3 regions of the Brevibacillus sp. HB1.2 genome follow, and region 2 is predicted to be linked to each of the others. Evidence: riboswitches for the same ligand, from Rfam matches in the RefSeq annotation. Region 2 holds a riboswitch; each other region holds the start of a gene.
The links. Region 2 has a riboswitch for cobalamin ahead of HPY28_RS07250 (ABC transporter substrate-binding protein). Riboswitches for the same ligand answer to the same signal wherever they lie in the genome.

Region 1: it holds a riboswitch for cobalamin, as region 2 does, so the genes downstream of both, cobO (cob(I)yrinic acid a,c-diamide adenosyltransferase) here and HPY28_RS07250 (ABC transporter substrate-binding protein) in region 2, are expected to answer to the same signal.
Region 3: it holds a riboswitch for cobalamin, as region 2 does, so the genes downstream of both, nrdI (class Ib ribonucleoside-diphosphate reductase assembly flavoprotein NrdI) here and HPY28_RS07250 (ABC transporter substrate-binding protein) in region 2, are expected to answer to the same signal.

Annotation. Positions count from the first base shown of each region.
Region 1 covers NZ_JABMIU010000010.1:34,271-39,603, forward strand. Annotated here, with positions in the region: gene cobS (adenosylcobinamide-GDP ribazoletransferase) at 1-10, opposite strand, end outside; gene cobU (bifunctional adenosylcobinamide kinase/adenosylcobinamide-phosphate guanylyltransferase) at 7-546, opposite strand; gene cobD (threonine-phosphate decarboxylase CobD) at 543-1,658, opposite strand; gene cobO (cob(I)yrinic acid a,c-diamide adenosyltransferase) at 1,655-2,203, opposite strand; cobalamin riboswitch at 2,367-2,582, opposite strand; gene HPY28_RS20650 (M15 family metallopeptidase) at 2,766-3,458, shown strand; gene HPY28_RS20655 (LeuA family protein) at 3,553-4,971, opposite strand; gene HPY28_RS20660 (alpha/beta hydrolase) at 4,985-5,333, opposite strand, start outside.
Region 2 covers NZ_JABMIU010000002.1:477,651-482,983, reverse strand. Annotated here, with positions in the region: gene HPY28_RS07260 (pyridoxamine 5'-phosphate oxidase family protein) at 1-578, opposite strand, end outside; gene HPY28_RS07255 (MBL fold metallo-hydrolase) at 744-1,691, shown strand; cobalamin riboswitch at 1,840-1,989, shown strand; gene HPY28_RS07250 (ABC transporter substrate-binding protein) at 2,146-3,141, shown strand; gene HPY28_RS07245 (FecCD family ABC transporter permease) at 3,143-4,180, shown strand; gene HPY28_RS07240 (heme ABC transporter ATP-binding protein) at 4,189-4,965, shown strand; gene cobU (bifunctional adenosylcobinamide kinase/adenosylcobinamide-phosphate guanylyltransferase) at 4,990-5,333, shown strand, end outside.
Region 3 covers NZ_JABMIU010000007.1:8,394-13,726, reverse strand. Annotated here, with positions in the region: gene mnmA (tRNA 2-thiouridine(34) synthase MnmA) at 132-1,244, shown strand; gene HPY28_RS17220 (hypothetical protein) at 1,266-1,595, shown strand; gene HPY28_RS17215 (ACT domain-containing protein) at 1,635-2,147, shown strand; gene HPY28_RS17210 (alpha/beta hydrolase) at 2,179-3,000, opposite strand; cobalamin riboswitch at 3,171-3,370, shown strand; gene nrdI (class Ib ribonucleoside-diphosphate reductase assembly flavoprotein NrdI) at 3,534-3,893, shown strand; gene nrdE (class 1b ribonucleoside-diphosphate reductase subunit alpha) at 3,880-5,333, shown strand, end outside.

The DNA of each region.
Region 1 (5,333 bases), on a different contig from region 2:
ATGCATTCATCCTTTGATCCTCCACGGTATCCCCGACAAAACCGCGTAGACGGCGTCCGCTTGTCGCGCACTTCTCTGATTGACATCGCCCAGCACATCCGCGAACCATCTGCCCAAACGACTCAAGGCTACACCGCCCAATCCGACCTCGCTTGTGACGGCAATGACTTTTTGCGGGGAATTGTGAACGAGGGACAGCCATGCCTCTGCCTCCTGCAGCAGGGATTGCGTGTGTGAAGGACTTCTCCATTCAGACTCGTCCATACTCATCAATCGATTACTCACCCAGGTGGACAGACAATCGATTAAAACCACATCATACTGCTCACTGAATGCGTGGTAATCGGTTAATCGCTCTCCTACCTCCACACAGCCCCATTCCAGCGGACGACGTGCCTGATGCAGCTCGATTCTCTGCTTCATTTCATCATCCCAGGCCTTGCCTGTCGCCACGTACAGGACTCGACTGCCCAACTTCATCGCAAGCTCTTCCGCGTAGCGGCTTTTTCCTGAACGGACACCGCCTGTTACCAGCACCAAGCTCATCGCTGTTCACTTCCTTCCGCATGGACCTCGCGGAGCGCTGCCAGAAGTCTTTCATTTTCCTCTCGTCCACGCACTGCGATTCTCACATCATGTGCCGTCAGACCGGGATACATCGCACAGTTGCGGATCAGAACGCCTTTTTTGCCGAGCCGTGCCTGCAATTGTTCCGCTGGCAATCCTTCTGGTGAGCGCAGCAGCAAAAAGTTTGCCTCCCCCGGCCATACCTGCCAGCCCAACTCACCGCTGATGCAATCGATCAAATACGCACGTTCTGCTTTTATGAGCCTTCGCGTCTGTTCCTCATATGCCTGCTCCTGCAAGCACAGTTCTCCAGCTAAAAGGGCCAGTGCATTCACGCTCCAGCTCACTTGCTTCTGGCGCATCCTCGCAATGACATCCGGATGCGCAATCGCATAACCCAGGCGCAATCCCGGGATCGCGTACATTTTCGTCATCGAGCGCATCAAGATCACACGGGGAAAGCGCTCGAGCTGCGTCGCCAATGTATATTGCCGATCTTCCTCCACAAAATCGAGGAAAGCCTCATCCACGATGAGCCACGTGTTGGTCTTACTCGTCCATTCCGCCATTTGGCGAAGCTCATCCGGTTGATACAGGATTCCCGTCGGATTGTTTGGCGACCCGACAAATACGAGATCAGACTGCGTAAAAAGAGTGTGCAGCTCTATAGGATCGGGCTTGTACCCGTTCGCTTCCTTCCCGTAGCAGCCAATGACACGGGCACCATACTGCTCGGAAAGTTGCGCGTATTCCGAAAAGCAAGGATATACCACACCAACCGTTTGCGGCGAAAGACCGAGAATGGCCAGTGCCATCGCCTCCGCTGCACCATTGGCAGGCAGCAACCATTCCTCCGGCACTTGCAGCCGCTTCGCCAGCGCACGCCGAAACACACGATGTCCAGGGTCTGGGTAATGCGCTACAGCAGCCAGCGAATCCAGCAGCATCTCACGAACGCTTGCTGGCATCCCCAGCGGATTAATATTGGCACTGTAATCCAGAAACTGCCCGGGCTCTCGACCAAAGCGCTGCGCTGCGGTCAGCAAGTCTCCGCCATGACCGTACTTCTCTATTACACCTGCGCTTGTCAAAACTCTACCCCCAGCACAGCTGGAATCCCTTCATCGTAGTAATGCTTGATTGGCTTCATCTCTGTCACCAAATCTGCGATGTCCAAAATCTCCTGCTTTGCGGCCCGTCCCGTAATCACGAGGTGAATATGACTTGGCCTATTTTGAATCGCTTCCAACACATCGGACAATGGCAACACATCATCAATCGGGAAGCGGTCAATCGCCAATGCATTATTTAGCTCATCCAAAATGACGACATCGTACGCTCCGGAAGAAAGCTTTTCGCTCGCAAACGCCCAAGCTTCTTTCAATGCCTGACGATGCTCCTCCGGTGTTTTCGTCCATGTGAAGCCGACGCCCATTTGCACAATTTCAATGCCCAATTTATCGAAAATAATCTTTTCTCCGTATGTACGCTCTGGCGACTTGATGAATTGAACCATCAGCACCTTTTTCCCGCGCCCTGTCGCCCGCACAGCCAACCCGACTGCCGCTGTCGTTTTTCCTTTGCCGTCTCCTGTGTAAACGAGGGTCAATCCTCGCTTCTTATCGTTTTTCTCCATCGTGACCACCTCAAAAAGTGACGTATTTTACTCCGCTGTTTCCTCCAAATACTTTCCGAAGCATAAAAAAAGCGCTCTGTTTCCCCCAGTACCTAAGGAAAAACAAAGCGCGGATAGCCGAAAAGCAACAATCCTCACCTCTTCCTTTGACCCGAAGGAAATCAGTGTAATCATAAAACAGGCAGGTCTCCTGGCTCGAGGATCATCGCTCTTCTTCTCCTTCCCGCTCCCGGATGGGCAGTGGATGGCATGATGCCTTGAAGAACAGCTACTCTCTTACAGTGGCGGGACCGCGTTGGCTTTTCACCAAACTTCCCTTTTAACCTTGCTCCTGCGAATCGGTTTCGCAAAAACAAGGACCTGTTTCTCTTCCATATGTAAATGTCGTTCGTTCCGTTGACAAGCACTTGCTTTAATAATAGCAAAAGCTACCGAGGATTCAAGCAAAAGCTGCTGATTCGTCGCTGGTGACTATTAGCAGAAAATTTAAGATAATGACCGTTTACATGCCTGATGTTTTTCGTTACCCTATTGGCAAAACAATCGAAAGTGGTGTGCAGTCATGCTATTTCCTCCGATTCCAAAAATACCAGACATGGTCCTGCCCAGCCCACTGCCGATCAAGGAATGCGGCGAACCGATGATTCCCCTCTCTTCCCTTTCAGCTCAAATCACAGTCTATCCAGCCTACTACCACAAGGGCTATGCCGGAACACAGCCAGAAGCCTTTTTGCGAGAAGGGGCAGCACACAAGCTCGCCACGGCAGCCGCGCAACTGCCTGTTGGCTACAAGCTCGTCGTGTTGGACGGCTGGCGCTCATTTGAGGTACAGGCATCCTTGTATGATCGTTTCCGTGAAGCCTTGCTATTACAAGGCTGGCAGGAAGGACCCGCCCTCACGGAAGAATTGAGCAAATTCGTCGCTTATCCAACAACAGACCTCTCCAAACCGTCCCCTCACCTATCCGGCGGTGCAGTGGATCTAACTATCGCAGGGCCTGATGGCTGGCTGGAGATGGGGACCGTCTTCGATGATTTCAGTGAACTGGCTTCCACTCGCTATTATGAAGAGCTGGCACAGTCTAAGCAAAAAGACATCGAAATTCGAGACAATCGCCGACTGCTTTATCATTTGATGACGGCTGCCGGATTCGTCAACTATCCGAAAGAATGGTGGCATTTCGAATACGGAACGCGCACTTGGGGACAAAAAACGCAGAAAGAGCCGATTTATGGCGGGGTTTTGTCGATGTAACCACAAATAATCGAGCAAGGCATGAGCCCGGTCGATACCGTACTCATGCCCAGATGGCCGCCCACTCTTCAAACTCAACAAATTCCTGTACCTCTTAGGTCACTGGTATTTCAGAAGATGCTGCTGAAACCAAAAGGCTTTTGTTGTATTCAGGTGACAATACAATATTTGTATAAGTTCCGTGCCCTGACACATAGTGATAGGAATGCTCGACGCCTGCTGGGATAAAAATAGCTGCTGGACTCTCAACAGTCTTCTCTTCTTCACCAAGTTGAACATGACACACCAGACCAGTGCCATCAGGTGCATCTCCCCAAAAGAGGAAGGCACTGTCACAATGATGCGCATGTCTGTCTACATGTTTTTCAGGAATACCGGACAAATCGCATAATCCAAATATCCTTTGGATCACATAAAATGAGGCTCGCTCATCAACACGCGAATCCATCATAACCCAGCGTATCCCTGGACCGTCACGATGATACTGTAGCTCTGAAGCACCTTTTGGAAACGGCTTTCCTACCTGTAAGGAAACAGGCAGCTTTGGGCTTCCTAGTGGAGGACGCTTTTCTTCGAGAAGCCGTGTTCTTCCAATTGTTTCGGGAGGAAATGGCTCATACGCTTTGGAATTCCTCTTTACGGCTTGGACATGGTAAGCCGATGTATGCGTAAAAGCATTTTGCCCAGCGATAGGGCGCAGTTCGTCCGGTCTATACCCTGTCGTCATACGGATCGCTTGTACAAGCTCGGGAATTCTATCCAAAGAATAACGATGATCATTTCGAAGCTTTTGCAACGCAACAGTAAGCTGGATCAAGTCAGTAATACCAGCTCTTTCGCCGATTCCTAAAATTGTCGCATCAATGACAGAAGCGCCTGCATCAATAGCCGCCAGCGCATTCGCTTGAGCAAGACCAAGATCATTATGCAGATGAACTTCAATTTCGCATCCAAATTCCTCAATGGCACGAGTTACAATTCTTTTGCATGTATCAGGCTCCCATATCCCGACAGTATCTGCCAAACTAATGCGATCTGCGCCTGCCTGCAAAGCAACATGACCTAAGCTGGATATCTTTTCCCACTCTGTCCGTGAAGCGTCTTCAATCGTGAATCTAACCTGTAAGCCAAGCTTTTTTGCTTCGATAACAGCTTGTTGGACTTTCTCTTGTATATAGCTTTCCTGGTGATGACTGAATTTGGTTTGGATAGACACATCATTAATGGAAGCCCAAATCCCCACCCAGTCTGCTTTGGCGCGCTTTACTGCATGTACTTCTTCAACAGTAGCTCTCGCATGCATTAATATTTGCGCTCGTCTTGCCGATTGAGCCACTTTTCGGCAGATTTCTTCATCCACGGCAGAAATTCCAGGATGGCCCACTTCTATGAGGTCTATCTGATAGCTTTCCAAGAGATGCAGGATGCGAATCTTGTCTTCGCATGTGAAGCGCACGCCAGATTGCTGCTCTCCTTCTCGCAGTGTTGCATCCAAAATTTGAAACGGCTTCATTTCCAGCACATCCTTACGGGTTTACTTCCTTTTTCAGGAATTCGTCTGTTTCACGCAAGAGTTGATCACGATTTTTTTCATACAACACCCAATGTGTTGCATCTTTGATAACCACTTCTTGTTTTGCAGATGCATGGGTCAGCTTATGGAAGAGGGACTTATCGGCAAAAAAGTCCAGATCTCCTCGAATGATCAACACTGGCGTCGTAATTTTCGCTGCATCAAAAATGGGTTTGTCCGTCCAGATGTAATACAGATCTACCAAAGGTCCCATTGGACGGCGGATGGATTGTTCAGGTTGCTTGCTGCTGTTAGGATCAGAGTTTACGAAGACCTTGGATACAGCATTCATTGCCTCACCG
Region 2 (5,333 bases):
TAGTTATCCCCACCTACTGCGGGAAAAAGCTTTTGCCCCAATGGGGTTGGCAATCCATCCATGCTTACTACGTTGTTTTCCTTTTGATAATCAAGCAGTTCTTGCTCGTCTTTCGCCAAGGTCCATTTCTGAAGGGTGTCGCGTTCTTTTGAATAGGAATAGAAAGGGATAGCCCAGCCGCAAGAGGTCTTTACTTCCTGTATGTTGACGGTAATGATTTGACGAGCGCCGGGCAGAAGCGGAAAGTCTTTTACGAGCTCATTCCACCGAGGCGTATCTGGGAGAATAACCGTTCCTTTGCCGAATAGGCGCATGATGAGAGGGGGGCCTTCAAACGCACAGAACATGAGAGTAATCCTGCCATTTTCCTGCAGATGAGCGCTGGTTTCGTTTCCACTTCCAGTCAGGTCTAAATAGGCGACCTCGGTAGGCGATACTATGCGAAAAGAATCGTACCCTTTCGGTGAAAGATTCACGTGACCATTTGTGTCCATTGGAGCAGAGGCAACAAAGAACATCCGTTGCTTCTTGATAAATTTCTCATGCTCAGGTCGTAATTCAGAAAAAAGTTGACCCATTTTTGCACCCCTCCAGATAATGGAATCGATTTTGCTGCCCTCATATTATCATGAAAATATGAAGAATTTGTGTGATTCATCCCCAATCCCTACAAAATAGATGGTAAAGTGTAAATATTCCAACACAATGGCAACGCGAGACTTTTGACAAGGAGGAGTATTTACATGCAAGCAACAGAGCCAATTTACTTAGGGGAACGCATCCATTTAATAGACGGTTTCGATATGGGCTGGGCGGAACGCACGGGGACGTATGTGATCGCGGAAGAGGAGCTCACATTGGTAGAAACAGGACCAAGCCCCTCCGTCCCATACATCAAGGCCGGTCTCGCCAAGCTCGGTTATAAGCCGGAACAAGTCAAATACATCATCGTGACGCACATTCACTTGGATCATGCAGGAGGAGTAGGACTGTTTCTGAAGGATTGTCCGAACGCAAAGGTCGTTGTCCACCCGAAAGGTGCACGTCATCTCATAGATCCGAGCCGACTGATCGCAGGCGCGAGAGCGGTGTATCATGATGATTTTGATCGATTGTTTGATCCGATTGAGGCTGTTCTCGAGGAACGGATTTTGATTCGTGGGGATGGAGATACACTAAAGATCGGAGAGAATTGCGTATTGGAGTTTCTGGATTCGCCAGGGCATGCCAATCATCACTTCAGCATCTACGATCCAGTAAGCCGCGGCATGTTCACAGGTGATACGGCAGGTGTACTCTATCCACAGCTTAAAAAGGATGGCATACACCTCGTGCTGCCATCTACTTCGCCGAATCAGTTTGACCCGGATGCCATGTTAGCGTCTCTAAGCCGTTTTGAAGCGCACAAGCTGAGTCGCATTTACTTTGGTCATTTTGGGATGTCAGAGCAGGTAGATGACGTGTACCGCCAAATACGCGAGTGGCTCCCCGTGTTTGTGGCGGAAGGAAAGACAGCGCTTGTTGCTGGACAATCATACGATGAGCTGTCTCTTACGTTATTTGAACGAGTTTCGGATCATCTACAGTCACAAGGAATCAGCAGTGACCACGAAGTATTCGAAGTACTCAAGCTCGATTTACAAGTATGCTCCATGGGCATTCTCGATTATTTGGACAAACGAGGGAAATAGCCTGCCAAAAGCTTTACATTTGCCTGAACCTTTTGTTCAGGCGTTTTTCATTTTTAGCAGGCAAGAAAGTATTGGCTTATGTGTTTGTCATTCTTTTTTCATCCAAGGAATGCTATGATGTAGGATGAGTCATGGACTGTGACAATTTCAAACGTAACAGCAAATAGGTGCCTCGTCTTTTTAACGAAAAGATCGGGTGAAAAGGGAAGTCGGTGAAAATCCGACGCGGTCCCGCCACTGTAAATCGGCTCGTTCCTCAGCCGTAAGCCAGGAGACCTGCCTGTTTGTTTTAGTGCCTGTTGCCTTCGCGGAAAGGATCGGCCTATTTCAGGAAGCAGACCATCCTGTCTGTTTGCCCTGAGGTGCCGACCCTTTGATTTCCGAATGGAAGCAAGGGTCGATTTTTTTATTGGAAGGAACAGTCAATCAGACATGCAGAAAGGAAGTTCTACATATGAAACGTTCATTGCGATTCATGATCCCACTACTAGTTGCGGCTAGCCTCGCAGGTTGTGCGGGTAACGATAACAGCCAGCCAGCACCAGGGGGACAAACAAGCGCACCGCAGACAGCACCGCAAGAGAATACGGCCGAGCAACCTGCAAAACAAACAACGTATCCATTGACCGTCAAGGATGCAACAGGAAAAGAAGTAACCTTTGCAAAAGCTCCTGAGCGAATCGTCTCTACATCACCTGCCGAGACAGAGATTTTGTTCGCATTAGGCTTGGAAGATCGGATCGTAGCTGTCTCAGACTATGATGATTATCCAGATGCGGCGAAGGCAAAACCGAAAATTGGCGGAGTTGTCAAACCAAATGAAGAAGCCATTCTCGCTCAAACGCCGGATATGGTCGTCGGTGGGATTTCGATGGAAAAGCCAGTGGCTGACAAGCTCAAATCTCTCGGAATGCCAGTCTATATTACCCATCCGACAAAGATGGATGACATCCTAAACAATGTTTTGGCGATGGGAGTTATCACGAACACACAGGAACAAGCCGAAAAAGTCGTCGCGCAAATGAAGAAAGACATCGCGTACGTTCAAGAAGCAGTGAAAAATGTAAAACCGGAAGAGAAGAAAAAGGTATATCTGGAATTTTCCCCAGGCTGGACAGTCGGAAAAGGCGAATTCATGGATGAACTCATCACGCTGGCTGGAGCAACAAACATTGCTTCCGACACCGAAGGGTGGAATCCGATCAGTGAAGAAAAGATTTTGCAAAACGATCCAGACGTCATTTTGTATGCGAGCGGAATTACCGATGAAAAGACGGGCATCAAGCTAGAGGATATGATCGCGAGTCGCAATGGCTGGGATAAAATGAAGGCGATCCGTGAAAAACAAATCTTTGGCATGGACCAAAATATTTTGTCTCGCCCTGGTCCGCGTATTACACAAGGCTTAATCGAAGTAGCCAAGGCGATTTACCCTGACTTGGTGAAATAAAATGAAGAAACGATTGTTCATATGGGGAGGAGTTAGTTGTCTCGTCCTTCTGGCATCAATAGTTATCAGCATCTCGATGGGGGCGGCACAACTCCCCATTTCGCAAGTATGGCTCATCCTGCTCCATCAAATCCCTGGCTTGTCTGAGTGGATCACCGTAACGTGGCCGGAGTCATCTGAGCAAATTGTCATGAAGGTTCGTTTTCCACGCGTTGTATTGGCTGTCTTGATTGGCGCCTGCTTGTCACTTGCGGGAGCGGGCTTTCAGGGCGTTTTGCGCAATCCGCTTGCAGATCCGTTTACGATGGGCGTGGCATCGGGTTCTGCTGTCGGAGCAGCCTTCTTGATCCTTTTTGGCTTGCAAATCACCTTTTTGGGTGCATGGAGCACGCCTGTCGTCGCTTTTCTTACAGGATTGCTCAGTTTATGGATCGTACTCGGACTCGCGAATACGCAAGGAAAGCTGCAAACGGAGACCCTGATTTTGTCTGGTGTCGTGGTGCAGGCTTTTCTCGGCTCGCTCGTTTCGTTTATGGTGTCGCTATCCGACCAGACGGTAAATGAGATCGTGTTCTGGCTTATGGGCAGCCTGTCATTTCGAGGGTGGGCCTTTACGTACGTCTTGATTCCGTACTTGGTCATAGGTGGAATGGTGCTTGTGAGCTATGCGCGTTCCTTAAACCTATTTGCGTTGGGGGAGCGGCAGGCTGCGCATCTCGGCGTCCATGTGGATCGAACGAAGTTAGTGGTTCTGGTCGTTTCGACCCTCCTGACTGCAGCGGCGGTTTCTATCGCGGGAATTATTGGGTTCGTTGGCCTGGTGGTACCGCATCTCGTTCGATTGCTGGTTGGTCCTGACCATCGTATTTTACTGCCGATGTCTGCGATCTGCGGTGGTATTTACGTGCTGTGGGCCGACACTCTTGCCAGAATGTTGCTGAGTCCAACAGAAATCCCGCTCGGTGTCGTGACAGCATTTCTGGGAGCACCGTTTTTCGCCTATTTATTGAAGCAAAATAAACGCTTTAGGAAGAGGTAACGTTTGCAATGATCAATGTGCGCAACTTGCAAAAATCGTATCAGGATACGCCTGTTTTGCACGGCATCGATTTTTGCGTGGACAAGGGAGAATTTTTTGGCATCATCGGACCAAATGGAAGCGGAAAATCTACCTTGCTGAAAATGATTTCAGGTGTCATTAAGGCAGATGCAGGAGACATTTTGCTTCAAGAGAAAAAGCTTCATTCCTATCCACGCAAAGAGCTTGCCAAAATACTGGCTGTTCTGGAGCAAGAGGGTCTGCCGCCAGTCGGCTTTCGTGTCCGAGAGGTGTTGGAAATGGGGCGCTTTCCTTACCAAAATTGGCTAGGGGAAGAGAAGCAGGATGTCGCATCGCTCATTGATGAAATCGTACAGATGCTCGGTCTTGAACATTTGGAAGAGCGCACACTGGATCAGTTGAGTGGTGGGGAAAAGCAGCGGGTAGCTTTGGGGAAGGCATTGATCCAAAGACCTCAGGTGCTGTTGCTCGATGAACCCACGACCTACCTTGATATCGGGTACCAGATTCAACTCATGGACATCGTGCGAAAATGGCAAAAGACGACGCAGGTGACGGTCATCGCTGTGCTGCACGATCTGAATCTAGCCTCCCTATACTGCGATCGTATTTTGATGCTGCACAGAGGAAAGCAGATAAGCGTTGGCGCACCAAAAGACATCTTGCAAAGTGACAGAATAGAGGCTGTATACGGAACCAGACCGATTGTCATGGAGCATCCTGTTCATCATTTGCCGCAAATTATTTTGCAATCGCAAGTATAAGAGGTTGTTTAAGGAGAAAGAAGCATGATCGTACTGATTACAGGCGGAGCACGCAGCGGAAAAAGCACGTTTGCCGAAAAATACGCGGCTCATTTGGGCTCCTCGGGTGTTTACATTGCGACCGCACAAATCACGGATGAGGAAATGGAAGAGCGGATCTTGCACCATCGAGACCGCCGCTTGCAGTCTGGCTTCCCTTGGCAAACGATCGAGGAGCCGAAAGCATTGACAGAGTGGCTCGCGAAGCTCGGGGCACAAAAAAACATACAAGAACAGCAGACAGTGATTTTGGTTGATTGCTTGATCCTTTGGCTGTCCAATTGGCTGTTGCATGATGGAGTGGAGCAGACGTTTGAGCAAGTGCTCCA
Region 3 (5,333 bases), on a different contig from region 2:
CCAAACGTCTGGCGCCAACTATGCGTCAGGCGTTTTTTCATTCTATTGGGCAAAAGTGTAACAAAACATGATTTGTTTTGCGAAACATGGTAATCTGTAATGGTACAAATTGAATAAGAGGAGAAAGACTTATGAAGCGACCAGAAGATACACGCGTCGTTGTCGGCATGTCCGGCGGAGTCGACTCCTCCGTGACGGCTTACCTGCTTAAGCAACAGGGATATGACGTCATCGGCATCTTCATGAAAAACTGGGATGATACCGATGAATTCGGCCACTGCACGGCGGAAGAAGACTTCCAGGATGTCCGGCGCGTCTGTGAACAGATCGGCATTCCATATTACACGGTAAACTTTGAAAAAGAATACATGGATAAGGTATTCCAGTATTTTTTGGATGAATATAAACGAGGCCGTACACCGAATCCGGATGTCATGTGCAACCGTGAAATCAAGTTCGGCGAGCTTCTTGCCAAGGTCATGGATCTTGGGGCGGATTATATTGCCACCGGCCATTACGCGCAGGTCAAGCACATTGATGGCGAATACAAACTCATTCGTGGCGCTGACAACAACAAGGATCAGACTTACTTCTTGAATGTATTGGGCCAAGAACAGCTTTCCAAAACGATGTTCCCGATTGGTCATCTCCCGAAACCTCAAGTAAGGGAGATCGCAGAGAAAGCAGGACTCTATACTGCGAAAAAGAAGGATAGTACAGGGATCTGCTTTATTGGAGAGCGCAACTTCCGTGAGTTCCTGCAAAACTATTTGCCTGCCAAACCAGGAAATATCGAGACCGTAGAAGGAGCAATCATCGGCACGCACGACGGACTGATGTACTATACATTGGGTCAACGACAAGGCTTAGGAATAGGTGGAGGTCATGGCACGAGCGGACAGCCTTGGTTTGTTGTAGACAAAGATCTGGAGCGCAATGTCCTGATCGTAGGTGAAGGCTCTGATCATATTCGTCTGTACTCGAAGAGCCTCTTGGCAACCAACGTTAGCTGGACGAGTGATAAAAAGCCTTCCGAAACATTTACTTGTACAGCGAAATTCCGTTATCGCCAGCCAGATCAGGGAGTAACTATTCACCTGCTAGAGGACGGAAACGTGGAGGTCATTTTTGACCAGCCGCAAAAAGCAGTAACACCTGGTCAGGCTGTCGTCTTCTACGATGGGGAAGTGTGCTTGGGTGGCGGTACGATTGACAAGGTACGCTTAGTTGATAAAGAGAACTAAGATAGACGGGGGAAGCACTCGGTGGATGCTACGAAAAAATCAAAAGTGATTATCGTTTCGTTTTTGGCGGGAGCGGTTCTCTTGGCGATCATCTCTTATTTTGGGATGGCCTCCATGGGTAAAGAGCATATGGCGACGATCCAAAACGTCATCAAGGAGAACGGCGGGGCTGTAGTTGCGGGTGGAGTGACAGCGGTTCCGAAGGAGGAAAGTCCTTTTACCAATAGCGGAAAAGGCAATACCATCTACCGAATCTACTATACGAAAGATGGACAAACGTTGACGGCTTGGTATCGTGCTGATAACGAATCCTCTATCAAGAAAGAGCCGGAAGCTTGGATTCTGCCGTGAAAACAAGGATAAACCTGACTGGGAGAGTGAAGGCAACACATGACCCAATATGCTGGACTGCGTGAACTAGCTGAACTGATTCAAAGACTCGAGCCAGAGTTAGCGGGTGCACAATTAAGTATTCTTGCTCATGAAAATAAAGAGGAAATCGCAACGCAGTTAGTGGAAGGACTAGGGACGAAGGTTCCTGTCCAACATAGCTCCGGTGAATATGCGAATCATTTGGCGGTGTTGCGGGTAGGAGCGAACAAGTACACCTTGGCGCAAGATTGGAGAGAAGTGTACATCAGTGAAATCAATTACTGTGCGTGTCGCATACCTCCAGGTGCCCATGGATTGTTGGTTCGCCATATCGATTATCCAGGCGTGATTTATGATGTCTCACGAAAACTGGCCGAACATCAAATCAATGTTTCCAAGTTGAATGTATCACGTGAGCAAAAAGGGAAGAATGCCCTGCTTATCTCTGTGACCGATGAAGAGATTACACCGACGATTGTATCTGCCATCGAAGAGCTGCCCCAAATCACCAAAGTGTTATCTCTACAGTAAGCGAGTCATGATAAACAAAAACTGCCCATTTTTAGCGGGCAGTTTTTTTCGTAGCGAATTTGAGTCCTTGGCTAATTAAGACTGGCAAGACGGACGAATGATTTTCGTCAGCAAATTCTTTAAAGGAAGCCTTGATTTGACCTTTGCCCATGGACGACAATCGTTCGATCATCGCCAGAGATTTTTCTTTGACTAAGAATCGCCCATCGTTTTCCAACTCCCCGATGGTGAGGAGTGCATGGACGTCGAGGTCATCTGTCAGCAGGCTCGGTAATTGACTCTCCTTCGCAAGCAGTACGCTCTCATTCCAATGGATCGAAGGACTGCCAGCTATATAACGCTGAAAAGCGTGTGGTCTCGACAAAAGTACATGCAAGACAAACAAGCCACCTAACGAATGTCCAAAAATCGCTTGTTGCGTCCGATCGATGGGGAAGTCGTTTTCGATACTCGGCTTGAGCTCCTCCTCTAAAAAGGTGAGGAACTGCTCTGCTCCCCCCATCTGAGGCCAGTCGGCTCCTTGTGGGTTGCCAGGAAGCTCTGTGACGGGAACTTCATACGTGTAATCAAAGAAACGGGCAGGATGGTACGGACCGTCCGTTGGATACCCAATCCCGACGACGATAGCAGGATACACGCCAGTTCGTTCAGGGCCACGTGATTGTATTCGTATCGCTTCGGTCATGGTTGCAAAAACAGAGTTGCCATCTAGCAAATATATGACGGGAAAGCCTGATTCCGGAGGGGGATCGGCAGGTATACTTACAAAAATGTGATAGTCACGCTCTTGATAAGTCATGATTTTACTGTAAGAACGAGGAATGACGACAGGTTGATAGTCGGTGCTTTTCATGAGGGCTACTCTCCAATCTTTCCAACGCTAACCAACGCACACAAAATCTATTATATGAACGAGAACCAGAGATTGGCAATAGCCGAAAAAGGAGAATAGTTAGTTTTCGAAAAGAGCGCACACTGAGCTTGACTCCTACGATATATTGAGGTAAAGTAAGTTTTACCAACTACATATTGATGCGGTGAGGTGTTTACCAGCCAGATTTGGTAGACTTAATAGGGAAGTCGGTGAGAATCCGACGCGGTCCCGCCACTGTAATGAGAGAGTTCCATTTGCGAAAGAATGCCACTGATCTTGAGGGATTGGGAAGGTGAAAATGGAGCGATGATCCTAAAGCCAGGAGACCTGCCTAACCGCTTGCACTGTTTAACCTACGGGAGATAGGGAAGTGTTCGAGCGCGCAATTCGTATTGGCGAATTGCTAGATGGAAGTCATCACGCGCATTCGGCATGTAAACGTCGGATGCGCTTTTACTTTGGCTAAATAACATACATACAGAGTAAAAATAGCAGGGGATAGGATGAGGGACATGCTAATCGCTTATGATTCAAAAACAGGAAACGTCCGAAGATTCGTCAACAAAATTAATTTGCCACATGTGGAAATTGATCAAGATATGGTGCTAGACGAGCCATTCATTTTGATAACATACACGACGGGATTCGGACAAGTGCCGGAGAAGGTGGCGACGTTCCTGAAGCGAAATCATGTCCATCTGCGGGGAGTATCCGCCAGCGGTAACCGCAACTGGGGAACCAGCTTTGCCAAAAGCGCGGATACGATCGCGAGCCAATATGGCGTTCCGGTGATTTCTAAATTTGAACTGTCCGGTACCGGCCGTGACGTGGAACAATTTACGAGTGGGGTGGCAGCAATTGCGGCATATTGAATTGAACAACGAACTGATGCAGCGTGGCAATGACGGATTTTATCAACTGGAAAAGGATCGGGAAGCGGTTGCGGTCTTCATGGAAGAAGTGCAGTCCAATACGATGACTTTTGGCAGTGTCAAAGAGCGCATGGACTATTTGATCGAGAATGACTTCTATGAAAACGTCTATGAAACATACACTGTTGAGCAGGTCGATGAAGTTTACCGTTTGGCCTATGACGCTGATTTTCAATTTGCTTCGTACATGGCTATCTCCAAATTTTATAAAGATTACGCGTTGAAAACGAACGATAAATCGATGTACTTAGAGCAGTATCCAGACCGGGTGGCCGTTGTGGCACTGTCCCTTGGACAAGGTGACTTTGAGCTCGCTAAGCGTTTGACAGTATCCATGATGGATCAACGCTTGCAACCAGCGACACCAACCTTCCTGAATGCAGGCAAAAGCCGCCGTGGAGAAATGGTCTCCTGCTTCTTGCTCGAAATGGATGATTCACTGAACTCCATCAACTTTATTTTGGGAACTTGTATGCAGCTATCCAAAATTGGCGGCGGTGTGGCCGTGAACTTGTCCAAGCTCCGCGGACGAGGAGAGCCGATCAAAGGCGTCGAGGGCGCAGCAAAAGGTGTTATGCCCGTTCTCAAGCTGTTGGAAGATGCGTTTTCCTACGCAGATCAAATGGGGCAACGCAAAGGCTCGGGTGCAGCGTACTACAACATCTTCGGTTGGGATATCAACGAGTTTCTCGATTGCAAAAAGATCAATGCGGATGAAAAAGCACGCATCAAAACGTTGTCCATCGGCCTGATCGTACCAAACGTGTTCTACAAGCTGGCTGAAGAAAATAAGCCATTGACTGTGTTTGCTCCGTACTCCGTGTACAAAGAATACGGTGTTCATCTGGATGATATGGACCTCGATGACATGTACGAGGAGCTCTTGGCAAACGATCGCATCAAGAAAAAGACCGTGATGAGCGCACGCGAGATGTTGACCAAAATCGCGATGATTCAAATGGAATCGGGCTATCCGTACATCATGAACAAAACGAATGCGAACAACAACCATGCACTGAAAGATCTCGGTTCGGTGAAAATGTCCAACCTGTGCACGGAAATCTTCCAGTTGCAGGAGACTTCGACGATCACCAATTACGGCGAGATGGATATCATCCGTCGCGATATTAGCTGCAATTTGGCATCGCTCAATATCGTCAACGTGATGGAACGCAAAATGATCCGTGAATCCGTCCACGAAGGAATCGAAGCCATTACAGCCGTGAGTGACATGACGCGTGTAGAAAACGCTCCAGGCGTTCAAAAGGCAAACAGTGAGCTGCACTCAGTAGGTCTCGGTGCGATGAACCTGAACGGTTATCTGGCAAAGAACAGAATCGCCTACGAGAGTGAAGAAGCGAAGGACTTCGCTCGTACGTT